Prochlorococcus marinus str. NATL2A: one gene and its partner. The protein of the gene in region 2 binds, or shares a complex with, the protein of the main gene of each other region. Links are inferred from orthologs where the notes say so. Each region holds a gene or a part of one and is shown on either strand. Other genes may lie near its edges.

Region 1 (15,817 bases), 1.2 Mb from region 2 along the record:
TTCCCTAACAATTTATGATTTGAAATACCTTTTCCCTCCAAGGGGTTATTTACAAATTTTTTAATTACTATTGTGCTACCAAGGATTGTTATCCCATCATTTTTATTAGGGAAAGTAGCTAAAACCCCAGCATTAGAATCTGTAGTTCCTGCTATGACTTTAAGATTTTTTGGTAAACTTAATTCATCTGCTTTTTTAGTACATACATTTCCCATTATTTGACCTGAAGGAATTATTTTCGGAAGACATTTTAACCATTTTAAATTTTGAAAATTTTCTGGCCATGAACTATTTGATATTTCCCAACCCATCCTAATATTGTTACCTTCTTCCCCATACTCCCAATTATTTATAAGCCATCCACTAATCCAATCTGCTTGGTGCCTTAAGATTATTTCATTACCATATAAGGCTAGAAGTTTTAGTGCTCTTCCAACACTTCCACTTACGCTTGATCCTGCACATTCTTTAGTAAATAGATTTCTTATCTCGTATGAATATTCCGAAAATGGTAAGAAATAAGGTAGGGCTTTCCCTAGAGGAACTCCATCTCTATTGCACGCTAGAAGTGTTCCAGAGGTTCCAGCTACTGAACAAGAAACCAACTTTTCTTTGAGATCTCTTGGAATTTGTTGTATTAGAGTTTTGAGGCTATTTATCCAGTCTCCAGATATTTCTAGACCTTTAGAGTATTTTGTTGATGATGTGAATAGTATTTTTTTTTTAACATTAATGATTGCAATCCTTACGCCTGATGTACCAAGATCTATACCAAGTACAAGAGAATTGTTTAACATTTTTTTTATTAAATTCTTTTTATTTGAGCAAACTTAGTTCTTTTGCTTTTTGAGATACGTCCTCCCATGGGAGAAGAATATCCGTTCTGCCAAAATGACCATAGGCCGCGGTATCTCTATAAAAACGTCCACCTCTAATACTTGGTAGGTTTTGAAGATCGAATGCTTTAATAATTGCGCCTGGTCTTAGATCGAATTGATCTTGTACAAGTTGTGTTAGTTCAGAGTCTGAAACCTTTCCTGTCCCAAATGAATCCACAAGTATCGATATAGGTTTTGCGACTCCGATTGCATAACTTAATTGAACTTCAACTTTTTTTGCAAGATTTGCTGCAACTAATGCCTTCGCAACAAATCTTGCTGCATAAGCTGCAGATCTATCAACCTTAGTAGGGTCTTTCCCTGAAAAAGCGCCTCCACCATGTCGAGCATATCCACCATAGGTATCAACAATTATTTTTCTTCCAGTTAGACCTGCGTCGCCTTGGGGTCCCCCAATAACAAATTTCCCTGTGGGATTAACAAGGAAGCGAGTTGATCCTTTAGCAGGTTTCAGAGGCAGGTCTTCGGTAGCAGGCTCAACAACAAATTTCCATAGGTCTTTAGCAATTCTCTTTTGAATTTCCTCTTCAAGAGTTATTCCATCTACTTCGGATTTATGCTGAGTAGAAATCAGTATTGTGTCTATGGAGCATGGTACTCCGTTTTCGTATGAGACACTTACTTGGGTTTTGCCATCAGGTAAAAGATAATCGATTAATTGTTGATGCCTAACTAATGCCAGCCTTCGTGCTAATCGATGAGCGAGACTTATTGGCAATGGCATAAGTTCAGGAGTCTCGTCGCAAGCAAATCCAAACATAATCCCCTGATCACCAGCCCCTACTTGATCGAGCGGATCTGTTGAATGGTCTTCAGCTTCATTTACACCTTGAGCTATATCTGAAGACTGTTGGTCAAGTGCGACTAGAACGGCGCAACTATTAGCATCGAATCCGCCATCACTTGCACTTCTATATCCAATGTTTTTGATAACTTCTCTGACAAGCTTATTAAAATCCACCTCTGCTTTTGAAGTTATTTCTCCAGTTATTAAACATAAGCCAGTATTAACAACTGCTTCACATGCGACTCTGCTGGTTGGATCTTCACTGAGGCATGCATCTAAAACTGCGTCACTCACTTGATCACAGATTTTGTCTGGATGCCCTTCAGTGACAGATTCAGATGTGAAAACGTATCTACTCATTTAAAATATTAATATTCAATATTTTAATAGCTTGAATGAATTTTTAATTCATTTAATTTTTCTATAAGAAATTTCTTTTCAGTCAGAACTGGGGGGGTTTGCCAGCCACCATTAAAACCAACTACTATTGTTATGCCAGCTTCTTTGGCCATTCTTAAATCAGTATCTGCATCTGAAATAAGAGCACAATCTGACGGGTTAAAGTTCATTTTTTTGCAAAGTTCTATAACTGCTTCTGGATTGGGTTTAGAAGGTTTATTTTCAGCACTCCAATGATAATCAAATATACCTTCCAATTTATTTCTGCAAATAAATTCTTCAATCCCTACTTGTGTATCATTTGTCATTAATGCAATAGATACTCCTTCTTTTTTTAGAGAAACCAATAGATCTAAAGCTCCTGAAATTAGATTTCTATGCTTCTGCGCATTACCTTTTTGATTAAAAAGGTAAATATCTACTTCATCGAAGATTTCTTTACCTATTGAAAGTGATTGAAACCAATCGAAACCAAATAAAGTAAAGATTGTCGCAGTTGATATAATGTTTTGCTCTCTAGAAGCTATAGCTAAACTTGCATTAGCTGAAAGATAATTTTTCTTTAATCCATAAACAGAAATAAGCAATTTTTTTAATAACCAAATTTTAATATTGTTTAGTTTTAATTTTTTAAGTTTATCTTCAAAAAAATTTATCCTAGTTTTAGCCAGTTCTAATAAGCACTCCTCACTATTTGATAAGGTCCCATCCTTATCAAATATTACTGCCTTAATAAAACCAACAGAGCTATTTTTTATTAATAGTTCTGCCATTTCAATAAATGTAAATAATCAAATAGTCATTACTGCAATAGGATCTTCTCCTTCTTCTGCTTGCTCAAGAAGCATTTGTTTGTATCTCGCTGCCATCTCTTCAGCCTTATCAAAAACTTTTTGAGGGTCAGTCAGCATGTCTCCAGGTTCTGGTTCAAGCGCCTTCGTCGATAGAGAAATTCTTCCTCTTTCAGCGTCTAGATCAATAATCATGACCTTCATTTGATCATTGACATTTAATACGGAGTGAGGAGTTTCAATATGCTCATGGCTTATTTCAGAGATGTGAAGAAGTCCACTTACGCCACCAATGTCTATAAATGCACCATAAGGTTTAATTCCTCTGACTGCTCCTACAACAACTTCTCCAACTTCAAGGCGATTCATTTTTCTCTCGACTAAAGCCCTGCGATGACTTAAAACAAGCCTATTCCTTTCTTCATCAACTTCTAAGAATTTCAATGGCAAGAAATCAGCAACTAGTTCTTCTTTCGCCTTTCTAGTGCTTATGTGTGATCCAGGAATAAATCCTCTGAGCCCTTCAACTCGAACAAGTGCACCGCCTCTATTTGTAGCAAAAACCTCGGAATAAATTGTTGCATCTTCTTTTTGTAATTGTCTAACTCTTTCCCAAGCTCGTTGATATTCAATTCTCCTGATAGATAAGGATAATTGGCCATCCTCATTTTCCTCAGTCATTATAAAAAATTCTCTAATTTCTGAGGGCTGTAAAACATCACTCAGACCCTCGACTCTATTTATTGAGACTTCTTGCATAGGCATAAAAGCAGCTGTTTTCGCTCCGATGTCAATCATTGCTCCTTTCGATTCAAGAGCAAAAACTGTTCCATTGACGATGTCACCAGGTTTAAAATTGTAGTCGTATTTACTTAGTAAAGATGCAAATTCATCAAGTGTGAAACCTGCAGTTTCAAGATCACTCTTATTAATTCTGCTTGAAGAGTCATCAGCAGCAGGAATGTTTTTTGGAATATCGTCTTCTTTTAATTCAGTAATTGAATTTTCTTCAAACTCTGCAATTGTGGCATTTGAAACAGTTTCTTCAGGTATAGATGTCTCTTTTTCAGGATTTTTTTCTTCAATTTTGCTTGCTGGATTTTCAGACATGCTTGAATGGCGGTCTGCCTTTTTAGAACAGTGCGATAGGAATACAAAATGGCCCGCCGACCAAATTGAGATTAAATTCTACTTTATTGATAGGTCTTTCTAGTTAAATAACTGATGCCAATTGTTCTTTTTTTATTGGTTTTAGTGCTTCAAGGGTTTTCATGAAATCATTAATTCCATTAAACTGTCTATAAACAGATGCAAATCTGATATAAGCAACTTCATTAATATCTTTTAAATGTGTAAGAACCATTTCTCCAATTTCAATTGATTTGATCTCTTTACAAACTCCTTGATGGAGTTCTAGCTCTATTTCGTCAACAATAAATTCAATTTTAGATCCATGTATAAGTGTTTTTTCACAGGCTCTGTTTAGGCCATTAATTATTTTACTTCGATTAAATAATTCTTTTGCTCCGCTTCTTTTTAAAACATTAATTGGTGTTGTTTCTACTCTTTCATAAGTAGTAAATCGGAAGTCGCAATTTAAGCACTCCCTTCTTCTTCTTACGCTTCTTCCAGAATCAGCCGAACGAGATTCAAGAACTCGACTGTCTGTATTTTGACAAGATGGGCACTGCATGCAGCCCTTTTTAACGATTTAACTAACTTTAAACATTTATTTGGCTTCTGAGAAGGGGTAGATTAAATAAAACTACTTTTAGACTTAAAATATTTTTTTAATTTCAAGTAAATAACAATAAAAAAAGCCCTGAATTTTCAGGGCTTTTTTTATTGTTATTTACTTGTCGTATTTCGGAGGATCACGAAATGCGACAGCAAAGAAGAGCGTTACAAGTGCCAAAGTAAGTATTAGCACGTAGGAGAAAGCTTCCATCTAAGTTCTCGGTATAAAGGGGGATAAAGAATCCTGATTTAGGCTCGACCAGGAACTCGGCGGGTAGATTCGTCTCCAAGTTTTTTGAAGAGACCAAACTCAACCTGATCCCCAAGCTCTGGATCGATACCTGAGAATCTGTCGCCAAATAGAGTCCTAGCGGCGTGCCACCAGTGCCCGAAGAGGAATAGTAAGCCAAAACACAAGTGAGCATAAGTGAACCAGGCTCTTGGAGAGCTTCTGAATACACCATCTGACTTGTATCTATCTCTGTCAAACTTGAAGGCCTCTCCAAGCTGAGATTTTCTAGCTAGACGTTTAACTATTACTGGATCAGTAAATGTTTGTCCATTTAATTCACCACCATAAACAGTAGCTGTGACTCCAGTTTGTTCAATGGAGTACTTAGCTTCGGCTCGACGGAAAGGAATGTCAGCTTTGACATTCCCATCCTTGTCTTCAAGAATGACAGGGAAGTTCTCAAAGAAATTTGGAATTCTTCTTACTTCTAAGTCATTGCCATCGCTATCAGTAAATGAGATGTGACCTTGCCATCCACTCGGAACTCCATCTCCATTAACCATTGCACCAACTCTAAATAGTCCTCCTTTGGCGGGACTATTACCTACATAGTCGTAGAAAGCAAGTTGCTCAGGAATAGATGCATAAGCCTCAGCTTTCGATGCACCATCATTCATAGATTCTTGCACTCTGCGGTTGATTTCAGTTTTGAAATAACCAGAATCCCATTGATATCTAGTAGGACCAAATAATTCCACTGGAGTTGTTGCTGATCCATACCACATTGTTCCAGCAACTACGAAGGATACAAAAAGAACAGCTGCCAAAGCACTTGCTAGAACGCCTTCAAGACTTCCTAGCTTTAGAGCCCTGTAGAGCCTTTCTCCAGGTCTATTGGTGATATGGAATATTCCACCAATTATTCCTAAAAGTCCTGCCCCAACATGATTGGCGACAATTCCTCCAGCATTGAATGGATTAAATCCTTCTGCACCCCAGACTGGAGCAACTTTTTCTACATGCCCAGTTAATCCATATGGATCAGAAACCCATATGCCTACTGATGAACAATGAAATGCACCAAAGCCAAAGCATGTAAGGCCTGCTAAGAAAAGATGAATTCCAAATATTCTTGGAAGATCTAAAGCTGGCTCTCCAGTGCGGGAATCTTCCCACAATTCAAGGTCCCAATATGTCCAGTGCCATACGGCAGCAAGCATCAGGAGACCACTGAAAACTATATGAGCTGCAGCAACACCTTCGAAGCTCCAGAAACCGGGGTCAACTCCGGTTGCTCCAGTTATATCCCATCCGTTCCAGCTGCCTGTAATTCCTAGGCGGGCCATAAAGGGCATGACATACATGCCTTGGCGCCACATTGGATTAAGTACTGGATCAGAAGGATCAAAAATGGCCAATTCATATAAGGCCATTGAGCCGGCCCAGCCGGCTAACAAAGCAGTATGCATGAGGTGCACGGCCAAGAGACGGCCGGGGTCGTTGATAACGACTGTGTGCACCCGATACCAGGGCAATCCCATGGGTCAGGTTCGTATAACGAAGCTGCTTAATGCAGCAAGACTCGCATGATCGTAAATGGTATTGCTTGAGTTAATGCACAGGATGTAGAGACCTGAAATGACTTTTGACACTATTGAGTCAAATCTAGCTGGTTTTGAGGGGCTGAAAATTGAGAATAGACAGTCGCAGACTAGAAAAAATTAAAAAAAAAAGAAAAAGAAGAATTTTTCGAATTTCAATTGATTTTGTAATTTTAAGACGTTTTCTTACCAAATTAATTTTAAAAAATTAAAAATCCGAGCTTAAATCAACATGAAATCGATAGTTTGAAAATTATTTTTCTTGGCTTTTCAAATCTAAAATAATTGACAAACTTTTTAAAATTATAATTTTTCGGCAAATTACAAAATCTCAGTCTCTTTGATTTAAAACCCAGTTTTTCTGCTGAAGGGATATATAGTTTATTTCAGTAAAATTTGTTCTGAGTAAAAACCTCGGTTATGGAAACCACTAGTTTTGGCTTTGCCGCAAGTCTTTTATTTGTTGGAGTACCAACTATTTTTCTTATCGGTTTATTTGTTTCTACCAGTGATGGTGAGAAATCAAGCTTTTATTCTGATACCAGCAAGGGTAGATTGAGCCCTGAGCCTAAAAAGTGATTTAGGACTTTTCTAATCAAAGATCTCAAGTTTTTGCTCGAGGTCAATATCACTACTGAGGTTTTACCGTAAAGGTATTGCTTCAAAGTTTTAATATCAAATTAAACGACTAAGATAATTGGTTCTTATTGAGGATGAGTTCAAAAAATAATAGATGGATATTAACAAAAACAGTTCTTCCCCAGCACACTGACCATGCAGGGGTAATGTGGCATGGCTCTTATTTAAACTTTTTAGAAGAGGGGAGAATTGATGCTTTGGATAAAATTGGACATTCGTATACAAAACTATCTGAAAAGGGTTTCGAAATTCCAGTCGTTTCAATTCAACTTAGATATAAAATATCTTTTATTCATGGTGAAAAGATTCTTTTAGCGAGTCAATTTAAGCTGGAAAATAAAATACGACTTACTTGTAAAACTTTATTCTTAAAATCAAATGGTGATATTGGCGCTGAGGCAATAATAGGACTTGTTGTTGTAAGAAAAACAAATGAATCTATAAAGTTAGTAAGAGAATTACCAGTACAAATTAAAAATATATTATTAATGCTAGAAGAGGGACCAAAACTTTAAGGAATTGAAGAATCTATTATGTTTAAATCCATTCCAGGTGACGCTTTTCTTAAATGGAGAAAAAAAATGATATTGATAGGCGGTAGGAAAGTTGATTTTGATTGGCTTTTGGATATGGTCGCTGGAGTCTCTTGGGCTAAATTGCAAAGCATTATTTTGAATCCTGAGAAGTTTATTTCCTTAGATATCTCAACTGATGAATTAGAAGTTATTTGGAAATCTCATTTAAAAGATCAAACCCCACTTCAGTATTTGATCTCTAAGTGCCCTTGGAGAGATGTTGAGTTAGAGGTTTCAGCAGAGGCTCTTATCCCTAGGCAAGAAACAGAATTTTTGATTGATATTGCTTTGAAAAAAATTATTAATTTTGATTCTGGAAGATGGGCTGATCTTGGTACAGGCTCTGGAGCTATTGCAGTATCTTTAGCTAAATCTCTTCCTAATTGGAATGGATACGCAACTGATATTAGTAATGAAGCATTAGAACTAGCAAAAAGAAATTTAAAAGCTATTGTGCCAAATGCGAATGTGAGATTTTCTTTGGGTGATTGGTGGGAACCTTTGAAAAGATGGAGGGGAAGATTTGATTTGGTTTTAAGTAATCCTCCTTATATACCCTCCTATTTAGTTGAAGAGTTAGAACCAGTTGTTAAAAACCATGAGCCAATTATTGCTTTGGATGGTGGAGAGGATGGAATGAATGCTTCTAGAAAAATCATCCTTGGAGCATTAAATGGACTTGCCAAAGGAGGTTGGTTGATTCTTGAACATCATTATGATCAAAGTGAAAAGATAACTAGTTTTATGAAGAATATTGGAATGGAAGAAGTTTCTTTTGAAAAAGATTTAAGTGGAATCAAGCGCTATGCAATTTGTCGCAGAAAATGAAATGATCACTCAGCAATTTGGAATCTTTGACTTGGCTTTAAAGTTGAAAAAGGGATCTTTAGCTTTATTTCCTACTGATACTTTGCCAGCACTGTGTTCATACCCAAAATACTCAAAAAAAATTTGGACTATTAAGAAAAGGCCTTCAAGTAAGCCACTTATCCTGATGGGAGGTTGCTCGGATGATTTGTTTGAATTTGTTCATCCTTGTGCTTTGGAAGAAAGCTTGCAATTGGCAAAAATCTATTGGCCTGGAGCATTAACAATGGTTTTGCCAACAATAGGCAATTTTTCTAAATATTTGAATGCTAATTCAAATGCTGTTGGTTTCAGAGTCCCCGCACTAAGAATTGCAAGAGATTTGCTTATGCAAACTGGTCCTCTTGCAACTACAAGTGCAAACATTTCTGGAGAAACACCTGTCAAAGATGCGATGGAAGCTTCGATTCAATTCCCGGAGATTCCAATACTGGCTCCTATCCCTTGGCCAAGTTCTTCTGGCATGGCAAGCACAGTTGTTGAATGGAAAAATGGCAAGTGGAATTTGTTAAGGCCTGGTTCAGTCGTTTTGAAATAAAAGTAACGAATGATTTATCTTTTATTAATAGTTTTGATAGTGCAATCAATTTTTTGGTGGCTTTTTAGACTCCCCATAATGAGTTTTGATTGGATTTTTCAATTAAAATTTTTCAACCTGTTTATTGCAGCTTTTTTGATTTGGATAATCTCCGGTAAATCTAAATAGTTCCTTCAGTTCTTTTTTTAAATGCCGGCTAACAGATTTGAACTGATGACCTTCGCTTTACAAAAGCGCTGCTCTACCGCTGAGCTAAGCCGGCAATCTTTTTATCCTACCTAAAAAAGTAATCTAAAAGTTAATCCATTTAAGAAATTTGTGGAAATACTTTTTAATCTCATCCAACAAATCAATGCCATTTTGAAATTGATTAAGAGTTTTGATCTTTGCCTTCAGTTTCTGGAGAATCTACTTCTGACTGATTCTTAGGCTCTTTAAGTTGGATTTGCCCAGTCATAGTTCTTTTTATTGGTAGGTTTGCAACTAATGCGGTCATGCGATCCTCTGTCTCAAGACTTACTGCTCCTTCATCCACATCTATCTCTACATACTTTGCGACCACCTCAAGTATTTCTTTTCTCATTTGATCTAAAAGTTCTGTACTGAGATCTGATCGATCATGAGCCAGAACAAGTTGCAACCGCTCTCTCGCGGTACTAGCGCTAGCAGGCTGTCTACGTAGTAACTTGTTGATAATGTCTCTAAGTGTCATTGCCATTGCTTTAGAAAATTTTTGTTTGCATTAGTCTTCTAAATTTCGCACCAAATCCAGAAATCTCCTCTGCTGGATCAATAAGTGGAATATCTTCTCCTTGTAATCTCTTTGCAATATTTAGATAACATTTAGCTGCTGGGGAATTAACGCTATTTAAAGTTAGTGGCTCACCTCGGTTTGTACTTACAATTACTTGTTCATCCTCTAGCACAAGGCCAAGTAAAGGTAAGGCTAAAATATCAGTCACATCATCGATAGAAAGCATTTCTTGGTTGGCCATCATCTTTGGCCTAACTCGATTAAGAACTAATTGGACTGGTTTAATGGAATTTGTGTTCAGTAGACCAATTACTCTGTCTGCATCTCTTACTGCTGATACCTCAGGGTTGGTAACTACAATTGCTTCTTGAGAGGCTGCCATAGCATTTTTAAATCCATCCTCAACTCCTGCAGGGCAGTCAATTAAAACGTAATTGAACTGTTCTTTTAACATATCTACTATGCACTTCATATCATCGGGTTTTAACCAATCAAGCATTCTTGGATTCCCCGCAGGAAGTAAAGATAGATTGGATTCTTGCTTGTGCTTCACTAAGGCCTGATCAAGTCTGCATTCCTCCTCTAGAACTTCTTGAGCCGTATATACAATTCGATTTTCAAGACCTAATAGTAAATCCAAATTTCTCAGACCAAAGTCTGCGTCTAAAACAGCAGTGGTTAACCCCTGCCTTGCTAATGAAATGCCAAGATTAGCTGTCAGGGTTGTCTTGCCAACCCCACCCTTTCCTGAGCAAATAAGAATGACACGTGTATCTGTCGCCACTGACCTCCTTGGATTCGACAAACTTTAGTTCGATTTTGATGAAGAAAAAAGCTTTATTGTTAGATCGGTTGCATTGGGTTTGCTTTTGAAGACATCTTTAAGCATTTATGAAGTAATTTTTTCTTGCTTTTTGTCCAAAACCATACTGGTTTTTGTTTTCTAATTATGTGGTCTCCAGTGGGGAAATTATAATTTCTTCAGAATCGATTCTTGCTTGTTCTGCAAGACCAAATTGAGGCTTCTCCTTAGGACCTCTAGCAACTTTATTAGCGATTCTTAGTTGAACAGGGCTAAGTTGAAGTGCGGATATTTTTGCTTTAGAGTTTCCTTTGTTGCCTGCATGAGCAATCCCAAGTAATCTTCCCCAAATAATTATATTTCCCTCTGCGCTAACATTTGCCCCTGGATTAACATCTCCAAGGATTAACAAATCCCCAGGACTTTCAATATATTCTCCTGACCTGACAGTTCCTTGATGAAAGTGAGTTTTTAAAAAAGTTGGATTTCTCTTGTTTATCTCTGAGGTATTTTTTGAAGAACTTTCAATAAATTGAGATTTATAACCTAGTGATTGAGAGCTTACAATCGTCTTTGGAGATGATGAGCAAAAACAAATAATCTTACAATTATATTGATTCGCAATTTCAATGATTTCTGATATCTCTTTACATGAAAGATCGATATTTTCAGCATCTATTTCTAAATTATTTGACTTAAGTGTATTTAATTTATTTTTTAAATCTATTTTCCAATTAGGATAGTTTCTACCCTCTATATTGATTATTATTTTTTGACTTTTTGAATTCATTTCTAATTGTGTTTCATTTTTAGGTTCTCAATTTCTATTTTTAATTCAATTTCTATTTCTTTTGGATAAATCAACCATGAAGATTGATTAGGCTGAATTAATCTATCAACTAATGGTGAAACTCTCTCTAGAGCTTGTAACTTATCTCCGTCCCATAAACGAAGTCCATGTTTATAAGGATGGTAACTTTTCACTACTTGTTCTCTTAATCCACAGGATATATCTGGCTCAAGGTAATATTTTTCAGATAGTTTTCTAGCTTTTGCTAGAGATTCTAGTCTCGTCTCTAAAGTAAAGGAGGATATATTTAGTGCTTTTAATAAATTTCTATGTATAAAGCGCTTACAGAGATTAGATAGATTGTTGGAACTACAATCTTGCCATTTATGGATATGATATCCAGTTACTGTGTCATCATTAGATAAAAAACTTTCTAGGCTCATTTTTTCATGATTCCAAAGCCATTCAGACATGCTTTTATCTGCCCATAAGCTTTGTGGCCCAATTTTTCTTGCTGTTTTTATAATTTGCTCTAATAACCAATTACAAACTTCATTTAATCGATGATTGTACACGCTTCTATACATTAGATTCCTTATAACTAAATAATGCTCAACTGCCATTAATCCTTTTGGGTGTATTGCTAAATCTCCATCAGGTGAAATTGTCATTGCTGAAATTATCCGGTCTATATCTAACTGACCATATCTTGCCCCAGTTGTATAACTATCTCTCATTAAATAATCAAGTCGATCACAGTCTAGCTGACTACTAATTAACGAAATTATTGATTTTTTTTCAGCTTTTCCCGATTGAATTAAATCTGAAATTGCTTTTGCATTTCCTTTCCCATATTTATTAAGTATCGTAGTTATTTCTTTACATGAATTTATTAATTTAGCGGTCCAATATTCATGTTTTATCTTGAAAATTTCCTCACTTGTGTGACTGAGTGGTCCATGACCTAGATCATGTAAAAGCGCAGCACCATAAATAATGAATTTATGCTCTTTTAATCCAGAATCAATACTTAATAAATGATTGATCGCTCTTCTTGCCAGATGAAATACACCAAGAGAATGAGTGAACCTGCTTGATTCTGCACCATGAAATGTCAAGTAAGCAGGACCTAACTGTTTGATTCTTCGTAACCTTTGAAATGGGGAGGAATCTATTAATTCCATCACCATTTTTTCCTCTGGAATCGAACTATTTAATGTAATGGATTGATGAAGAGGGTCGTAATAAGTTCGTGACGACATGACTTATTCAATTTCTTGGCTTATTAATTGTTCTTCTTTCACTAAAGTCTCTTTTGATAATTTTTCTGAGACTTCTTCTTTGTCCAAGGTGGCTTGCATTATCAGCTCTGCATCTAAAAGCCATCTATCTTCATCAGAGCCTGGATTAAGTGGCTCTGGCATTTCCAAGAGGCGATCAGGATCAATTCCTAGATTTTGTATGTCTCTTCCACTAGGAGTTAGATAACTAGCAACTGTTACAGCTAAACCACTGCCATCACTAAGATTGGTCAAAGATTGTATGAGGCCTTTCCCAAAAGTTTTATTACCTATGAGTTCAGATCTTTTATTATCCTGAAGAGCACCAGCAAGAATTTCACTAGCACTTGCTGTCCCCTCATTTACAAGAGTAACCATTGGCCCATCATAAATAGTTTCTAGTCCAGAACTGATGGGATCATTTATGGAATCTCTTTTTTTTGTTTCAACAATCGGCATATCGCTGAGGAAATCGTCAGCAACTGCGAGTCCAGAACTTACAAGACCTCCAGAATTATTTCTTAGGTCCAAAATTAGTCCATCTATGTCTTTCCCAGAAAGTTCTTCCAATGCTTCCTTGACTTGCTCAGGGACTCCCTCACTAAATTGTGTAATTCTTAAATAACCAAATGTATGTGATTCGTTCCTTATTCTCTTAGTTCTAACTGGTCTTAAATCAACACTTCTTCTTTCTAAAGAAATTTCTTTTATTTCATTGTCAGGTTGCTCTAATTCAACGATTACTTGTGTTCCAGTTTGGCCTCTCAATTTTGCGGCTGTTGCTTCTAGACCTAGTTGTTTTGGGGATTGCCCGTTGACTTTTTTTATAATCGTTCCACTTGTAATTCCTGCATCCGATGCTGGAGAGCCTTCAAGAGGAGATATTACGACTATGTCTCCATCTTCTTTTCTCGCTCCTAATTGAAGTCCAACTCCATTGATTTCACTACCTATGTTACTTTTCTTCATCGCCTCGTAATCAACTGGTCTTAATAAGCGCGTATATGGATCTCCAAGAGGAAGAAGCATTGCTTCAATAGCTGAATAGGCTTGTTGAGAATTGTTTATTGGCTTTTCAAGAGCTTTTTGACGAAGTTTTTTCCATTGAATTTCATCAAATTTCTTAGGATCTAAATAACCCGCATTTACTTGATTCCATGCCTCAATAACAAGCAATTGTCCATCATTTAGGGCAAAAGCGGGCTGAGTAAAGACTTGAAATAAAATCCCAAAGCTAATTAATACTGCAAAAAGTCTTTGCAGTGGCTTAGTTAAAGATTTAACAGATGAGAGCATTGGATTGATCTTTTGCGGCGACCAAGGGGCACATCGAGTAAGATATTTGAAAGTACAGTGAATAAGTGGATGGCGAACTCTTCACCGGTTTATGACTGGTTCCAGGAACGTCTTGAGATACAGGACATAGCTGATGATGTCACTTCAAAATACGTTCCTCCACATGTCAACATTTTCTATTGTCTTGGTGGCATAACACTGGTTTGTTTTTTGATTCAATTCGCGACTGGATTCGCGATGACCTTTTACTACAAACCTACAGTAACTGAAGCTTATAGCTCTGTTAGTTATCTGATGACAGATGTGAGTTTTGGTTGGTTGATTAGATCAGTCCACAGATGGAGTGCCTCAATGATGGTACTCATGCTTATTTTGCATGTTTTTCGCGTTTATTTGACTGGTGGATTTAAAAGACCTAGAGAATTGACATGGATAACTGGAGTGGTTATGGCAGTAATCACAGTTGCTTTTGGAGTTACAGGATATTCATTGCCTTGGGATCAAGTTGGTTATTGGGCAGTTAAAATTGTCTCTGGAGTCCCAGCAGCTATCCCAGTTATTGGAGACTTTATGGTCGAACTTCTTAGAGGTGGTGAGAGCGTTGGACAGTCAACTTTGACAAGGTTTTATAGTCTTCACACTTTTGTGATGCCATGGCTGTTAGCAGTTTTTATGTTGATGCATTTTCTAATGATTAGAAAACAAGGAATCTCCGGTCCCTTATAATTAAAAAAAGATTTATCTAAACAACCCTTACCTTAATTCTTTTAAACCTTTCTTAAACCATGTCTACTCTTAAGAAACCTGATTTAACCGATACAAAATTAAGAGCAAAACTTGCTAAAGGTATGGGACACAATTATTACGGAGAACCAGCATGGCCTAATGACCTATTATATATCTTCCCAGTGGTTATTCTTGGGACTATTGCTTGTGTTGTCGGTTTAGCAGTTTTAGATCCTGCATTCCTTGGAGATAAAGCAAATCCTTTTGCAACTCCATTAGAGATTCTCCCTGAATGGTATTTATATCCTGTTTTTCAGATTTTAAGAGTTGTACCTAATAAGTTACTTGGAATTGCTCTGCAGACTTTGATACCATTAGGATTAATGATTCTTCCTTTTATTGAAAACATAAATAAATTTGCTAATCCTTTTAGAAGACCAGTTGCAATGTCATTATTTTTATTTGGAACTGTTTTGACAATGTATTTAGGTATAGGAGCCTGCCTACCAATTGATAAATCTCTTACTTTAGGTTTGTTTTAGAATTCTTCCTCTAAGTCCAGCATCAATACATCATCAGGCTCAGCTCTTAACAAATGATGCATTAATAAAAATCCAACAATAGTCCATGTTTGATAAGTCCTAGATTGTTGTCCTACCCAAGTACCAGTTGGCCCATCAAAATATTCTGCCCATTTTTGTCTTGGGAGTTGGTTCAATTGACTCCAATAACATTCTTCAATAAGAGCCCGCATTTGTCCCATGAGTAAAACATCAGCTTTTGGATATCGTTTTTCATGAAGCAATATAGAAGCACCAAAAAACCATAAAAGACTAGGCCAATGTCCCCCATTGTGGTAGCTCCATGGCCAGTTTTTTGGGTCTGAACCTGTTTTGTTTTGCCATTCTTCGATATCCATTGGAGGATGGCATATCCTCATTGGCATTTGTGCCATGAGGTGTTCACGGTTATGTAGAACCAGACGAAACAATGCTCTCTGTTGAGGTGCTGTCAATACTCCAAACATGCATGCTAATGAATTCCCCAAGCTGTAAAAACGAAAATCTGGTCTACCAGTTCTTATATTTCCAATAAGGTATCCAC
Region 2 (15,778 bases):
GTTGAAACCTTTAAGGCTCTTCAATCCAGAATCCCTGAGAGAATAGTTGAAAAGGCAATTAAAGGAATGCTGCCTCACACAAGGTTAGGAAGGCAATTATTTACGAAACTCAAAGTTTATAAAGGCTCTGATCATCCTCATTCAGCCCAAGAGCCTAAAATTCTTTCTCTAAATTCTGAATCTGTTACAAAATGACTAGTTCCACAAATAAAGTAGTTTACTGGGGAACTGGTAGACGTAAGACATCTGTAGCCAGAGTTAGATTAACTCCTGGGAAAGGTGAAATAATCATCAATGGTCGTCCTGGTGACCACTACTTGAATTTTAATCCTGCTTATATATCTGCTGTTAAAGCTCCTTTGAAAACTTTAGGATTGAGTGAATCATATGATGTTTTAGTTAATGTCTATGGTGGAGGGTTGACTGGCCAGTCTGACGCCATTAAACAGGGAGCTGCTAGAGCTTTATGTACTTTATCTCTTGATAATCGTAAACCTCTAAAATTAGAGGGGCACCTTAGTCGTGACCCTAGAGCAAAAGAAAGGCGTAAATATGGTCTGAAAAAAGCTCGTAAAGCTCCTCAATTCTCAAAGAGATAATTTTACTTTTCACCTTAAAGTTTTCACTTTTTTATCATGCCTAAATCAGATATACATCCAACTTGGTATCCAGAAGCAAAAGTAATTTGTAATGGAGAAGTTGTCATGACAACAGGTGCTACTCAGCCTGAAATACAGGTTGATGTTTGGAGTGGAAATCATCCTTTCTTCACCGGGACTCAAAAGATTTTAGATACGGAAGGAAGAGTAGATAGATTCATGAGAAAATATGGTATGGCCTCATCGGACTCGAGTGAACAAAAAGATAAATCTTCAGAAGAAAAAAAAGAAAGTTGACAGCTGTTGATCTAAAGATTTAGGGAATAAAAAGAATGGATTCTTCAACCCTAATTAAACGATTAGAAACAGCTAAAAGTAGTTTTCAAAACTTGGAGTTGCAATTAGCTGATCCAGATGTTGCATCAGATCCAAAACAATTAGAGACAATTGCTAGAGAAAGATCCCGTTTAGAGCCTTTGGTTAATGATTATTTAAAGCTCCAGATAATAGAAAAAGAGTGTCTAGAAGCTAAAGGATTAGTAAAAGAAAGCAGAGATGATAAAGAGATGGAACTTTTAGCTAGAGAAGAACTTCAAAATCTCGAACTCTCAAAAAATGAATTAATTCAAAAGTTGACTTTGGCTCTTTTACCCAAAGATCCAAGAGATGAAAGAAGTGTGATGCTTGAAATCAGAGCTGGAGCAGGAGGGAATGAAGCTTGTTTATGGGCTGGTGATTTAGCAAGAATGTATGAAAGATATGGTCAAAAACTTGGATGGAATGTAAAACCTATAAGTTCAACAGAAGCTGATATGGGCGGTTTTCGTGAAATGATTATCTCTGTCAAAGGGGAGTCTGTTTACAGCCAATTAAAATTTGAAGCAGGTGTTCATAGAGTTCAAAGAGTCCCTTCAACTGAATCTCAAGGACGAGTTCATACCTCTACTGCAACTGTTGCTGTAATGCCAGAAGCTGATCCAGTAGAGGTGAAAATAGAATCTACCGATCTAGAAATTAGTACGGCAAGATCAGGTGGTGCTGGCGGGCAAAATGTAAATAAAGTAGAAACCGCTATTGATTTATTTCACAAGCCCTCAGGTATAAGAGTTTTTTGTACGCAAGAACGTTCTCAAATGCAAAATAGAGAAAGAGCAATGGAGATTTTAAGAGCTAAATTATTAGAACTAGAACTAGCAGAGGCTAATGCAAAGGAAAGATCTGCTCGATTGTCTCAGGTTGGCACAGGTGATAGAAGTGAAAAGATTAGGACATATAACTACAAAGATAATCGAACAACTGATCATCGATTAGGAGTTAATTTCCCCCTTGAACAAGTTCTTTCAGGTCAATTGGAAGATGTCATAGGTGCATGTATTGCAGAAGAACAAAAAAGGCAAATGGAAGAGCTTAGTAATCAATCTGAAGATTAAAAGCTAAGCTACCCATCCAATTACGTATTTACTCCATTCTTTATGACGACCAGAATGAATTTGTTTTGTTGTTTCAAAACTCATGTTATTTAAAGGTTTATAGGGTTTGGTTCTTAAAGGCATCTTTGCCTCTTCAGGGGTTCTATTACCTTTCATGACGTTGCACTGCAGACATGCAGTAATCACATTTTCCCAATTATCTGTTCCTCCTCTACTACGAGGGAAAACATGATCAATTGAAAGTTTTTTATTTTTCTGACCACAATATTGACAAGAGTTATTATCTCTTTGAAATATATTTTTTCTAGATAGAGGAATATCTCGATATGGAACTCTAATAAATTGCCTTAATCTTATTACTGTAGGAGCTTTGACATCTTGCCTAATATTGTGTGTAGCATCTTCTTCAAGACTTTCAGCCTTGCCTTTGAGCATTAAAACAGTCGCGCGTCGCCATGAAGTGATGTTCAATGGCTCATAGGAAGCATTCAAAACAAGAACTTGACCCATGCAAGCAAGCTATTTAAGCGGCATGCTAGTGGTATTGACTCCTTGTTGCAGTTTCCCTTATTACATTGATTGGATGCAGAGTATGTCAAAAATCAATAGAACTGAAAGATCTTTCACTTTTGGTGGGTTAACTGAAAATGTAATTACCCCTGATCCTCGCAGTCGTGCATGGGTTGAGGTTGATTCGAAAATTATCGAAAATAATGCAAGAGTCTTGAAAAACTTTATTGGCGATGATTGTTCATTGATGGCAGTTGTGAAAGCTGATGGATACGGACATGGTGCAGAGACTGTTGCTAAATCTGCGTTAACTGGAGGTGCAGACAGTCTTGGAGTAGCAACTTTAGAAGAGGGTATTCAATTAAGGAATGCTGGCTTGAAGTGTCAGATATTAATTCTTGGAAATCTAATTAATTCAGAAGAACTTTATTCTTCCTTTTGCTGGGATCTTATTCCTACGATTAGTGGAATTCGTGAGGCAATAATTTGCAATAATATCGCAGAAAATAAGAATAAAAAATTTGCTATTCACTTAAAAATAGACACAGGTATGACGAGACTTGGCTGTAACTGCAATCAATTTAAAGAATTAATTAATAAGATTGATTGTCTTGAAAATATAGCCTTAGAAGGTATATATAGTCATTTGGCAATTGCTGATAGATATCTAGAAAATAATACTCAACTAAGTTTCACGCAGATTCAGTTAAATAGATTTGAGAAGGTCTTAAAGGGTTTGGGCAAAAGAAACAAGTTTATATGCAGACACCTAGCAAATTCTGCGGGAACACTTTCAGATAGTCGACTTCATTTTGATATGGTTCGGGTGGGACTAAGTTTGTATGGTTATTTCCCTGTAAATGATTTTAAGTCTGATTTGAAACTTAGCCCAGCGTTGAAAGTTAAGGCTCGAGTTACTTTGGTTAGGGATGTTGGGAAAGGAATTGGAGTGGGGTACGGACATTTTTTTAAAACTCAAAGGGCAAGCAAGCTTGCTGTCGTTGCTATTGGCTATGCAGATGGGGTAAGCAGAAGCCTTTCTGGAAAAATATCAGCCTCAATAGATGGAGTGTTAGTTCCTCAAGTAGGTGCAATTGCAATGGATCAAATGGTTTTTGACATAACTGATAAACCAGATATAAAAACAGGTCAGGTTTTAACTCTTCTTGGAACTGATGGTGAGGTTTGCATCTCTCCTCAAGATTGGTGTGATTTGTCTGGATCAATTCCATGGGAAGTTCTTTGCAGTTTCCGAAATCGACTTCCTAGAGTTGTCACTTAAAATTTGTAGAGGATCACAATACAAATTATTTGAGCTTTGACTTGATAAGGTATGGGGAATGGAGAGGTGGCTGAGTGGTTGAAAGCGGCTCCCTGCTAAGGAGTTACAGGAGGCAACTTCTGTCGAGGGTTCGAATCCCTCCCTCTCCGTTTTTCATTAGATTCAGACGGATTCAGAAAGGTTCATAATCCCCCAAAACTACTGATATGACTGAATAGAGCGGGTCAATTGGAGTCAGGTGGGTTCATACTAAGTCAAGCGTGTGTTGTTGGGAATGTTGTTGGGAGAAGTCATTTTGTTGTTGGGAGAAAATTCAGTTGCTGCAAAGGATCTCAGGAAATGTGTTGTTGGGAGGTTGGTCCTGTAACGGGGACCTAACACTTTAGGACTCAAATTTATGTGCTTAATTTGATAAACAATTCTTGGTCAAAAGTAATGATGAAGTTTCATATTTACTGGCAAAACCAACATGGAATTTGGCAAAAGTATCTCACCAAAACCAACGAAGCAGATACCTTTAGGACAATGACCAGAAGAGCAAAATCAACAAATCTCAGGCATAAGATGACTGACGATTCAGGACGCATGTTGGACGTTGTGAACCCCTGAGATGTTTATGAATATCTTCCTTGCTCCTGTTCTCTTCGCTGGAGTTTTCGCTGCATATGTCATGGATGACAGTGATATTGATAACGGCAACGTAGAGATGTATTCACAAGTAACTCATACAGGGAACGTGGTTTTTATTGGTAACAAGAATGGAATTTTCTATCCTTGCCGCTGCCGTCAAATCAAAGGTGAACCACCATGCTGTCCTGTTGCATACCCATCACTTGGTTCTCTTGGATTCGCTGGAAGACGCCATTCATCTGACGTGGTTGAACTTAAACGTGGCAAAGGTTTTTGGTGCAAGTTCAGCAGTCTAAAAATGCCAGAGGGTCACAAGCGTGGAGATAATTTTCCAATTCATTGGTGTCATAAGAGCGGATGGGTTGAAGGGATAAGACCTAAGTCTTTTTCTAATAGATCCAATATTGGTGAACCTCACTCATTGATTTTGCATCCAGCAGTAATTGATGAAACCAAGTTGAGGGGGTTCAATTGATTCCACTACTATTTGCCGCTGCACTTCAATCAGAAATTGTTCTTCAAACCAACGTGATTGAAAAGTTTAGTTGTGGTGCTGGATGTCACAAGAAAGTTGAACAACTAACAAACATGGTTGAGATAGGTGATGGTTGGAGAAAAATCAAAGTGAAACGTACTCCATACATGTGGACTCGTGAAGGTGGGTTAGAGCAGCGAGCACCAGTATTTGATTCACCAATTGGTACTGGTGGTACTACAAGTTGGAACTATTCCAACTGCAAGACAAATATTTTTACTAATAGAAGCAGAGAATATTTTTCTCCTCCTCCATCTCCACCAGAGGAAAAGTGGGAACGAAATTTAAGTGCATTCACTAGCAGCGGCAAACCAAACTTTTTCAGCAAAAATGGAAGTGTGTTTCAGAGGTGGAGAGCAATGTGTCCAGAAACAGAAGCAGCAAGAAAGGGTACTGAAGAAGTCAAGGCATGGTGGGACAGAGTAATCAATATGCTTAAAGATGGCGAAGAAGACAATAAAAAAGAGTAGACGGGAACTACTCTTTGCAAACTTATTTTATGATTTTTTCCAACTGGAATTTTTTTTATTTGTTTAATATCTCTTGCTCGTTTTGGGGCGTTTGTAGGTTACTAAGGTTCCAAAAATTTACTATAGTTTGATCTTCTTATCTCGCACCATTTTATCCATTGCAGCATTAAGTAGTGAATCAATTAGTGCATTCTTCTTCATTGGTTCACTGTTGATACTGCTAGATGCATTCTTGTTGATTTGAACTAATGCTTTATTCAGTCTTGTGTCTGTATTTGTATTGATAATTGCTTGCTTACTCATGTTCTATCTTTTCAATTTTTATTTGCGTAATAAGTCATCCATAGACTTCAAGCATTTTTTATACAAGTCTGTTCTCTTTGGTGTATTTGTTAGTTCTCTAATGTTGGTTTCCATTTCAAGTTCCTCATCAGTAAGAACCATATGAACATTGTTTGATAGAGGTTTTTGTTTATGTATTCTGTTTATTTTTGTTGGTGAATATGTTGCTGATGTCATTATTGAGTTTTGTTCAGTTGATATCTCTACGTCTTACACAGATTGCTCCGCATACTTTATTTATGCTTTCTTTTTCGTTTGCGGAAACAAAAGGACACTTAGAGTCTCTAAAGCATCATCACCATCTCATTTGTTATGTAGTCTTGAGTTGACAGAAATGTACATTCGTGTTAACATAATGTAACAACATGGTTAGCCTAATAAGTTAATTACTTATAAACATTAGAGATAAAAATAATGCATAGAGTTGATCAGGACTCCTTCGCAAGAGATATTGCTTTGGAGTTATCAGGTGTATGGAATAAAATAGATTTTTGTTGGCAAGTTAAATGTCCTACTTGTGCAAAACATCATGCAAAGTGTGCGGATAGAAAGCAAGCAAGGATCATCAAGGGAACTAAGGGTACTTGGATTCTTCAGTGTCCAGTATGTGCATATGAGGCGAGGGGGAAGACTGCTGCAATGTGCTTAGGAAATATTATTGGAACTTACGGGAGTCAAAGTATTCAGGGCAATTGGGATGAAAGGTGGCAAAAAGTTTTTAAGAACAGGAATTGCAAGCACCACCAATCAAGATCTAAGGGATAAGGATTCAAGCATCTTCAGGACACTAACCAATTTCAAGTATCCGCTTTACTTAAGTAGTAAAATCGGAAGAATCAAAAGAGAGAAAAGATAAGAGAAGATGGATCTTTCTAGTCAAGATGGAGAAGTAAAGAAAAAAGTCACTGAAATAAAAACATTCTCCGTTCCATTTGCTTTAGGAGAAATCAAAAAAAATATTACTATTACTACGAACACTCCTTCCAAACCGTCTAAAGAACAAATAATTAATCAAGCATTGAAGTTTCATTCACAAGGCAATATTTCAGAAGCAGCAAAACTTTATCAATATTTTATTGATAAAGTTTTCAAAGATCACAGGGTTTTTTCTAATTATGGAATAATTTTAAAAAGTCTAGGCAAATTACAAGAAGCAGAATTATCTACTCGCAAAGCAATTGAAATTAAACCTGATTACGCAAAAGCGCATTTAAATCTGGGAATCATATTGAGTGATCTTGGTAAATTAGAAGAAGCAGAATTGTCATACCGCAAAGCAATTGAACTGAATCCTGATTTCGCAGAAGCACATTACAATTTGGGAATCATATTGAGTGATCTTGGCAAATTAGAAGAAGCAGAATTGTCATACTGCAAAGCAATTGAACTTAACCCTAATTTCGCAGAAGCACATTCCAATCTGGGAAACATATTAAAAGATCTTGGCAAATTACAAGAAGCAGAATTGTCATATCGCAAAACAATTGAACTTAATCCTGATTTCGCAGACGCTCATTACAATTTGGGAGTCTTATTGAAAGAACTAGGCAAATTAGAAGAAGCAGAATTGTCATACCGCAAAGCAATTGAACTGAATCCTGATTTCGCCAATGCTCATTACAATCTGGGAATCATATTGAAAGATCTTGGCAAATTAGAAGAAGCAGAATTGTCATGCCGCAAAGCAATTAAAATCAAACCTGATTACGCAGACTCTCATTACAATTTGGGAGTCTTATTGAAAGAACTAGGCAAATTACAAGAAGCAGAATTGTCATACCGCAAAGCAATTGAACTTAATCCTGATTTCGCCAATGCTCATTACAATCTGGGAATCATATTGAAAGATCTTGGCAAATTAGAAGAAGCAGAATTGTCATGCCGCAAAGCAATTAAAATCAAACCTGATTACGCAATAGCATACTATTCAATATCATTAATTAAATATTCTGATGAGAATAATATATGGCAGGATCAACTCTTTTCTAAAAATATCTTAATTAATAAATCCCAAGAAGATCAAGTTTATATTTACTTTGCAAGAGCAAATATTCTTCATAAGGAAAAACAATACGAAGAGAGTTCTACATATCTTGATTTGGCGAATGAATTAAAACTTGCTATTAAACCATCTGAATCTAATAAGTTATTAAGTAAGTCTCAGGCATTATTTATTGAATCTAATAAAAATGAAATTAATAAAAAAGAACCCAGAAATTCTCCTGAGAGTATTTTCATTGTCGGAATGCCTAGAAGTGGTTCTACATTATTGGAATCAATTCTTAGTATGAACAATGAAGTATGTGATCTAGGTGAAATTAATATTCTAGAGGAATCTTTTCTAGAGTATAAGAAGTCTAAAAAAGATGCAAATTTTGCTGAACTTTATGGGGAAAAAGTAAATAATCATACTGAGTTGAACATTGCAACTAATAAAAACTTATATAATTATCAATACACAGGTATTATTGCTAAAAGAATACCAAACGCAAAAATTATTCACTGCTATAGAAATCCTTTAGATAATATTCTTTCAATTTACCGAACACATTTTGCTAAAGGAAATGAATATTCCTCATCCCTAGTTGATTGCGTAAGAATTTATCTAGATCAAGAAGAAATTATGACTCAATATAAGAATAGATTTAAATCAACAATTTATGACTTAAATTATGACTCATTAGTTAGCAATCCAAATAAAGAAATCAAATCTTTGATCTCTTGGTTAGGTTGGAAATGGGAAGATAAATATCTATCGCCTCATCTTAATCCACGCTCAGTTTCAACAGCAAGCAATGTTCAAGTTCGTTCCCCAATTAATTCAAAATCAATTGGTGGATGGAAGAACTACAAAGATATGCTGAAACCTGCTATTGAAATCCTTACTCAAACTGATAGATATCAAGACATAACCTTATAAAACAAACTTATAGAACTGGGAAAAGTTTGAAAAAACATACCAACACTTTCAAAAGTAATGAATCAGGTCAATAGATAAGGTTTTTAGTACAAAATACGTGTGCTAAAAACTGAATTTAACTTTTTTAGTAATTTTTTTCTTTTGTAATTTCCATTAATACTCTCTCCATAACCTCTTGCCAATTATTTCGCTCTTTTTGACGGAATAATCTCATCGATGGATACCAAAATGTATTCTCCCTTTCAAGTCCCCAAGTCCAAAAAGGAATATCTTTTAGCAGTAACCAAACTTTTTTACCCATTCCTCCAGCTAAATGAGCAATCGAAGTATCACAAGTAATGATTAAATCACAGTTCTCAATTATGGCAGCATTTTCAAGAAAATCCCAAGTCTCATCAATTTGAGCTTGGCAGTTAACAAACTTATTTCTGAAAGAGCATTTTTCAAGTTGCTCTGAACCAAAACCTTTTTGTAGTGAAAGTAATTTAAAATTATTGTTCCTAGCAAGAGTGGCAAAAGTTTCAAGAGGAATTGATCGTCCTTGATAAGTCTTTTCCATATTTGGATTCCCTTGCCAGTTAATACCAATGATTGGTCTTTTCTCTTTAGAGAGTATGTTTTTCCATTTCTTTTTTAGTTGATTAGTGGAAAAGATATATGGTTCAGAAATGATTGGTTTTTGGGGATTTATCTCTAGATATCTAGGTAAAGATAATAATGAACTCCATTGCCCTTCTGAAATTGTCTCAGCTTGTTCTGGCGTTAATGGATTCTGATCAATCCCTGAGGCTTGGATCAATGAATGTAGTTTTGTTTGAGCACAAAAAGAAATTTTGAGTTCTTGATTTCTAAGGTAAGGAATATATCTCATATATTGAAGAGTATCGCCTAAACCTTGTTCGCTAATGACTAAGAGCTTTTCTCCTTTTTGTAGTTTTTGATTATTTATCCTTTGGACTTTTGTCTTACAGTGAGGAATAGCAGGCTTCTTTTTTTTGAATCTAAATTCATAGTTTTCTAGACCATTTTTATAGTCACCTTGAAGTAGTTCAAGTAATGAAAGATTCCAAAATGCCTCTGCGTAATCAGGTTTAATTTCAATCGCTTTGCGATATGACAATTCTGCTTCTTGTAATTTGCCTAGCTCTTTCAATAAGTTTCCCAAATTGTAATGAGCCTCAGCGAAATCAGGTTTAATTTCAATCGCTTTGCGATATGACAATTCTGCTTCTTGTAATTTGCCTAGCTCTTTCAATAAGTTTCCCAAATTGTAATGAGCCTCAGCGAAATCAGGTTTAATTTCAATCGCTTTGCGATATGACAATTCTGCCTCTTGTAATTTGCCCAGATCATTCAATATATTTCCCAGATTGTAATGAGCCTCTGCGAAATCAGGTTTAATTTCAATTGCTTTGCGATATGACAATTCTGCCTCTTGTAATTTGCCCAGATCATTCAATATATTTCCCAGATTGTAATGAGCCTCTGCGAAATCAGGTTTAATTTCAATTGCTTTGCGATATGACAATTCTGCTTCTTGTAATTTGCCTAGCTCTTTCAATAAGTTTCCCAAATTGTAATGAGCCTCTGCGTAATCAGGTTTAATTTCAATTGCTTTGCGATATGACAATTCTGCCTCTTGTAATTTGCCCAGATCATTCAATATATTTCCCAAATTGGAATAAGCATCTGCGTAATCAGGTTTAATTTCAATTGCTTTACGAGTTGATATTTCTGCTTCTTTTAATTTACCCAGATCATTCAATATATTTCCCAGATTGTAATGAGCCTTTGCGAAATCAGGTTTAATTTCAATTGCTTTACGAGTTGATATTTCTGCTTCTTTTAATTTACCAAGACTTTTTAATATGACTCCATAATTAGAAAAAGCTCTCTCATCTTTGAATCCTTTATTGATGAAATTTTTATAATATTTTGCCGCTTCTGGAATATTTCCTTGTGAATGAAATTCAATTGCTTGATTGATTATTTGTTCTTTAGAAGGTTGAGAAGGCGTGTTTGTATTAATAGTAATATTTTCCTTTTTTTCTTCTAAAGTGAATGGAACTGGGTATGTTTTAACATTCTTGATTTTCTTTTTTCCTTGATCTTTATCACGAGATGTCAAAACTTTTTTCGAACTTACAAGTTCAGTAATTCTACAATTCAATATAATAGCTTTTAATTAATATTTTTCTAATGAGGGGGATTTTGAGGGGGATTTTTCCGCTCTCCCCTCAACAACTATTCCCAACCCGTTCCGTCCCGTTCTTTTTTGCTCTAATGGGAATTACTCCCTCTCCGTTCTTAATTTCTTCCATTAAAGAAGTGGGCAAGATTTTGGTTGCCCACTTCAATTTAAGTTCAGCACTTGTGTATCCATGTGAACAATCCGATTCCCTTTAACTAACCACTTCCCTGACCTACGGGAAGACAAGTGCTAGAACTCCAACCCATTTCTAATTAAACAAAATCATTGGAACATGAGAGAAAACACCTGTTTCCATTTGTGTAATTGGTTCATCAGACCAAAGTGAGTTAAAACAAAGTTAGTCAGCATGAACTGATGATGGATAGTAAAGAATATAATTGGATTTTTGTTTATAAGATTCGTGATTCAGGTGATGTGATTTATAAAGTCACTATTCCATCAGAACGAAAAGAAGATGCAGTTGAAATATTTAAGAGAGAACATCCAGATGGATTGATCTGTAGTGGTATCAGGAGAGGTGATTTTAAATTGATACCATTCAAGGAACTATCTTCACGTGATCCTTGGGAGGAGATTGCTTCGTAAGTGATATTCAAATCAAATCAAGGCAAATCCTTTACCAAAGAAGAAGCAATAGATCTAATGGTGTCATTGAGTGCAACTGACGCAAATTCAGAAAAGAAGTGGAGAGGTTTCTACAACTCTTTATCGCAGAAAGAACTTCAGGATGAATGGGATGAGTATTGGAAACCTTAATTTTTGCATTAAGAAAGGGATCCTGCTGCTTCAGCGACCTTGAGACCCTCACTTCATTTTGAAGGTATATTTTAGAGTGTAATCGTGCTCCTTAAATAACATTTGAATTGTGTTGGGTGGAATGTTGGGTGGAATAACCCAAAAATCCCATCTCCTTGCGTAATGCTGCTTCACCACAGTCCACTTGGTGTCACTCAAAAGTCCTCCCTCTCCGTTCTTAATTAGTTTCAGAGCGTTTCAGGCGTTCCCAGAAAAAGCAAGAATACAGTCGTAGTAATGGTTTTGAAAGTTTAAGAGTTTCAAGCGGTCCCTTAGTGTGCCATACAGAACGAAAAGTGCGAGGGGGATTTTGAGAACTCACTAGGAGAGAGATCTCTGATATGTCAATCGGTTTCACGCTCGTTGAGGGGGATTTTTGCTGCGTCTGAGGGGGATTGAAGTTTATTGGGTGGATATGTGTGGTCTGTTTATTACTTAAGGCATTAAAAAAGGACCTACAAAGAAGGTGCTTCTACTCCAAGAGAGATAGGATTTCCTTCTTTCTCTCGCTCAAAATTATTATCAACTTTGTAGGCGGTTTTGTTCATCTCATACGGCATTAGAAAATAACCTACCAAATGATCTGCTTGCTTGCTCAAATATCATGTGCTTGTAAGCAAGAAGTTTTAGAAATGCTTGAAGAAGCACAGCACTCCTATACGCTTTGGACATCATAAATGTTATGAATACTTCTCAATTAATTAAGGTAAGTAATCATTTTTGACTGAAAGATTTAAGTAAAGGCCTTGTGATATCATTTGATTTTGCTCGTCTTTAGAATAATTATTTACTCGCCTTTAGAAATTAGAGACTGATAGATTCCTTTTTGATTTTTGGGATATTTTACTTCAAACTTTGGCCAGTTTGGCAAGTTTTTCTTTTTTATATTTCGGTAAGCATTTCTTATATATAGATTTAATATTATTATTTCTGTATTAAATCAAAAACAAAACATATCCGTTCTTCTGTGCTTTCAAATGGAATTGTATGGTGAAATAAAGAAGAAGGAAATATACAAATATCTCTGATTTCTATTTTCTTAATCATTAAATTAAAATTCTTACCTTTATTAGGATATCTAGGACCTTTATAACTAAAAGCTATATCACCTGAATGATTATCATTATTACTATATTTAGGAATCTGTAGATAAAAACTACCAGTAACCCATCCATATTCATGATTATGAGGTGCCAGGAATCCTCCGTTTTTCATACTTATCATCCATGACCGAAGTTCATACTTTTCGGGCCAATTAAGGATGAAGCCTTGCCCACTATCTTTAAATTTATTTCTGTAAAGTTCAATCTTTTCTTCTAAGGCTTTTTTAATTGACCTAACAAATGGAAGATCTAATGAAAATAAATTTCCAGAAGTTTGAATTCCTTTATGAAGAGTACCTTGATACCTCATCATAGTTTTTTCGTTTTTTATATAAGAAATCATTTTGTTTAGATCATTTGTGGAGAATGATTCTTCATTTATTTTTTCAAACAAGACATATTTCATGGCTTGATTACAGAAAGGTGAATGATATTTTTTTTCGTAAATAATACTGGCATGCTCAATTATGCCTCCAATCTCAGCATTACAGACTCTCTTTTTAGATAGTTCTTGATATTTTTCATTAAACTCTTTTTCTCGATCTAGAGATAATAGACAGCCTAGATATAGGCTTTGACAAGAAATAGATTCATTTTTGCTTAGATATTTTAAAGCTAATTCAAATTTTTTTTCATAATTTAAATTAATGGCTAAGTCTCTAACTGCCTTATCTAATGCAGGTTTTAATTCAACTGCCTTTAACAAGCTTTTCATTGCTTCTTCTCGTTTATCAAGATCTATCAATAAGCTTCCCAGGCTATAAAGAGCCTCTGCGAAATTTGGCTTAATTTCAATAGCTTTGCGAGTGTAGCTTTCTGCTTCTTGCAAGTTACCAAGATCTTTCAATATTATTCCTAAATTTGAACAAGCTTCTGCGTAATTAGGTTTAATTGCAATGGCTTTGCGAGCTGATAGCTCTGCTTCTTTTAATTTGCCAAGATCGCTCAATATACCTCCCAGGTTGGAATACGCATCAGCGAAATTAGGATTAATTTCAATCGCTTTGCGACATGACAATTCTGCTTCTTGTAATTGGCCGCTATCTTTCAATATTAGTCCTAAATTGGAACAAGCTTCTGCGTAATTAGGTTTAATTTCAATAGCTTTGCGAGTGTAGCTTTCTGCTTCTTGTAAGTTACCAAGATCTCGCAATATTAGTCCTAAAATGGAATGAGCCTCTGCGTAATTAGGATTCAGTTCAATAGCCTTGCGAGTGTATGTTTCTGATTCTTTTAATTTGCCAAGATCTTTTAAAATGATCCCCAGATTATAATATGAATCTGCTAAATCAGGTTTAATTTCAATTGCTTTACGAGTTGATATTTCTGCTTCTTTTAATTTACCAAGACTTTTTAATATGACTCCATAATTAGAAAAAGCCCTCTCATCTTTGAATCCTTGATTGATGAAATTTTTATAATATTTTGCCGCTTCTGGAATATTTCCTTGTGAATGAAATTCAATTGCTTGATTGATTATTTGTTCTTTAGAAGGTTGAGAAGGCGTGTTTGTATTAAAAGTAATATTTTTCTTTTTTTCTTCCAAAGTGAATGGAACTGGGTATGTTTTAACATTCTTGATTTTCTTTTTTCCTTGATCTTTATCACGAGATGTCAAAACTTTTTTCGAACTTACAAGTTCAGTAATTCTACAATTCAATATAATAGCTTTTAATTAACATTTTTCTAATGAGGGGGATTTTGAGGGGGATTTTTCCGCTCTCCCCACAACAACTATTTCGAACCCGTTCCGTCCCGTTCTTTTTGCTCTAATCGGAATTACTCCCTCTCCGTTCTTATTGGATGTCAGAGAAGTCCATATAGCGCCAAATTGACTCGAAGTAAAAGGATTAACTAATTAAAGCAATTTAAGCATGTTCATATAATTAAAGATGGGATCATTGAATATATTCCAAATTGAGATTTGAAACCATTACGTATACGAAAAAATCTTTTGCATTACTTCATTGCAACTAGCCAATATTTTTAAAATCATTGATATCTGGATGCTTGAATAAGGAAAATTTTTGGATTTAAAGTGCAAGCGAAAACAGCTCAAGCCGCTAAGAAAGCGTTAGCAGATAAAAAGGCAGCTGCGGATAAGAAGGCGTTAGCCGAGAAAAAGGCAGCTGCGGATAAGAAGGCGTTAGCAGATAAAAAGGCAGCAGCGGCTAAGAAAGCGTTAGCCGAGAAAAAGGCAGCTGCGGATAAGAAGGCGTTAGCAGATAAAAAGGCAGCAGCGGCTAAGAAAGCGTTAGCCGAGAAAAAGGCAGCAGCAGATAAAAAGGCAGCTGCGGATAAGAAGGCGTTAGCAGATAAAAAGGCAGCAGCGGCTAAGAAAGCTTTAGCCGAGAAAAAGGCAGCAGCAGATAAAAAGGCAGCTGCGGATAAGAAGGCGTTAGCAGATAAAAAGGCAGCGGCGGCTAAGAAAGCTTTAGCAGATAAAAAGGCAGCAGCAGATAAAAAGGCAGCTGCGGATAAGAAGGCGTTAGCAGATAAAAAGGCAGCAGCAGATAAAAAGGCAGCTGCGGATAAGAAGGCGTTAACAGATAAAAAGGCAGCAGCAGCTAAGAAAGCTTTAGCCGAGAAAAAGGCAGCAGCAGATAAAAAGGCAGCTGCGGATAAGAAGGCGTTAGCAGATAAAAAGGCAGCAGCAGCTAAGAAAGCTTTAGCCGAGAAAAAGGCAGCAGCGGATAAAAAAGCTCAAGCCCGTAAGAAAGTTAATTCTCCAACTCAAGTTAATTCACAACAAAAAAGAGACTCTAGAACTGAATTGTTAACGGTATCCGTCTCATTAAACACTGGAAAGATCGTGTCAATAGCCTCCATAGGGATTTTGGCTTCGGCTATTCTTGTTTCTGCAATGGTATTTATTGCTGGGTAATTCAATTTCACGAATATCTATATAAAAGCAACTTTTTTATTCTGACTTTCTGCTATGTTTTCGTTC

What was found.
Region 1: the proteins of prfA (region 2) and prmC are in contact, whole or in part, in a crystal structure (PDB 2B3T), measured with the Escherichia coli proteins. The link is inferred for Prochlorococcus marinus str. NATL2A from one-to-one orthologs.

The regions. Positions count from the first base shown.
Region 1 is NC_007335.2:353,496-369,312, forward strand. The notes cover bases 6,621-9,577. They hold prmC (peptide chain release factor N(5)-glutamine methyltransferase), read left to right. Parts: upstream 6,621-7,666; coding sequence 7,667-8,488; downstream 8,489-9,577. Other genes in these bases: psbM (photosystem II reaction center protein PsbM), read left to right, coding at 6,867-7,025; PMN2A_RS01875 (acyl-CoA thioesterase), read left to right, coding at 7,160-7,600; PMN2A_RS01885 (L-threonylcarbamoyladenylate synthase), read left to right, coding at 8,451-9,065; minE (cell division topological specificity factor MinE), read right to left, coding at 9,436-9,577. In the rest of the region: PMN2A_RS01840 (FGGY-family carbohydrate kinase), read right to left, coding at 1-797; metK (methionine adenosyltransferase), read right to left, coding at 817-2,046; PMN2A_RS01850 (HAD family hydrolase), read right to left, coding at 2,070-2,858; PMN2A_RS01855 (30S ribosomal protein S1), read right to left, coding at 2,877-3,986; transcriptional regulator NrdR, read right to left, coding at 4,090-4,569; PMN2A_RS10045 (photosystem II reaction center protein T), read right to left, coding at 4,729-4,824; psbB (photosystem II chlorophyll-binding protein CP47), read right to left, coding at 4,863-6,386; more of minE, read right to left, coding at 9,578-9,783; septum site-determining protein MinD, read right to left, coding at 9,788-10,603; septum site-determining protein MinC, read right to left, coding at 10,767-11,411; PMN2A_RS01910 (HD domain-containing protein), read right to left, coding at 11,414-12,673; carboxyl-terminal processing protease CtpZ, read right to left, coding at 12,677-13,987; petB (cytochrome b6), read left to right, coding at 14,057-14,713; petD (cytochrome b6-f complex subunit IV), read left to right, coding at 14,773-15,255; PMN2A_RS01930 (glycoside hydrolase 100 family protein), read right to left, coding at 15,252-15,817. UniProt on the Escherichia coli protein: Methylates the class 1 translation termination release factors RF1/PrfA and RF2/PrfB on the glutamine residue of the universally conserved GGQ motif, i.e. on 'Gln-235' in RF1 and on 'Gln-252' in RF2.
Region 2 is NC_007335.2:1,586,769-1,602,546, reverse strand. What follows is about bases 63-2,980. They hold prfA (peptide chain release factor 1), read left to right. Parts: upstream 63-931; coding sequence 932-2,029; downstream 2,030-2,980. Other genes in these bases: alr (alanine racemase), read left to right, coding at 2,613-2,980; PMN2A_RS08755 (HNH endonuclease), read right to left, coding at 2,033-2,539; rpmE (50S ribosomal protein L31), read left to right, coding at 636-896; rpsI (30S ribosomal protein S9), read left to right, coding at 192-599; rplM (50S ribosomal protein L13), read left to right, coding at 63-195. In the rest of the region: more of rplM, read left to right, coding at 1-62; more of alr, read left to right, coding at 2,981-3,821; PMN2A_RS10915 (hypothetical protein), read left to right, coding at 4,050-4,199; PMN2A_RS08735 (hypothetical protein), read left to right, coding at 4,438-4,926; PMN2A_RS08730 (hypothetical protein), read left to right, coding at 4,923-5,456; PMN2A_RS08725 (hypothetical protein), read right to left, coding at 5,577-5,759; PMN2A_RS08720 (hypothetical protein), read right to left, coding at 5,778-5,975; PMN2A_RS08715 (hypothetical protein), read left to right, coding at 6,213-6,563; PMN2A_RS10230 (tetratricopeptide repeat-containing sulfotransferase family protein), read left to right, coding at 6,661-8,718; PMN2A_RS08705 (tetratricopeptide repeat protein), read right to left, coding at 8,843-10,846; PMN2A_RS08700 (hypothetical protein), read left to right, coding at 11,285-11,515; PMN2A_RS10910 (hypothetical protein), read left to right, coding at 11,516-11,686; PMN2A_RS10905 (hypothetical protein), read right to left, coding at 12,181-12,324; PMN2A_RS10900 (tetratricopeptide repeat protein), read right to left, coding at 12,650-14,446; PMN2A_RS08690 (hypothetical protein), read left to right, coding at 14,867-15,712. UniProt on the Escherichia coli protein: Peptide chain release factor 1 directs the termination of translation in response to the peptide chain termination codons UAG and UAA.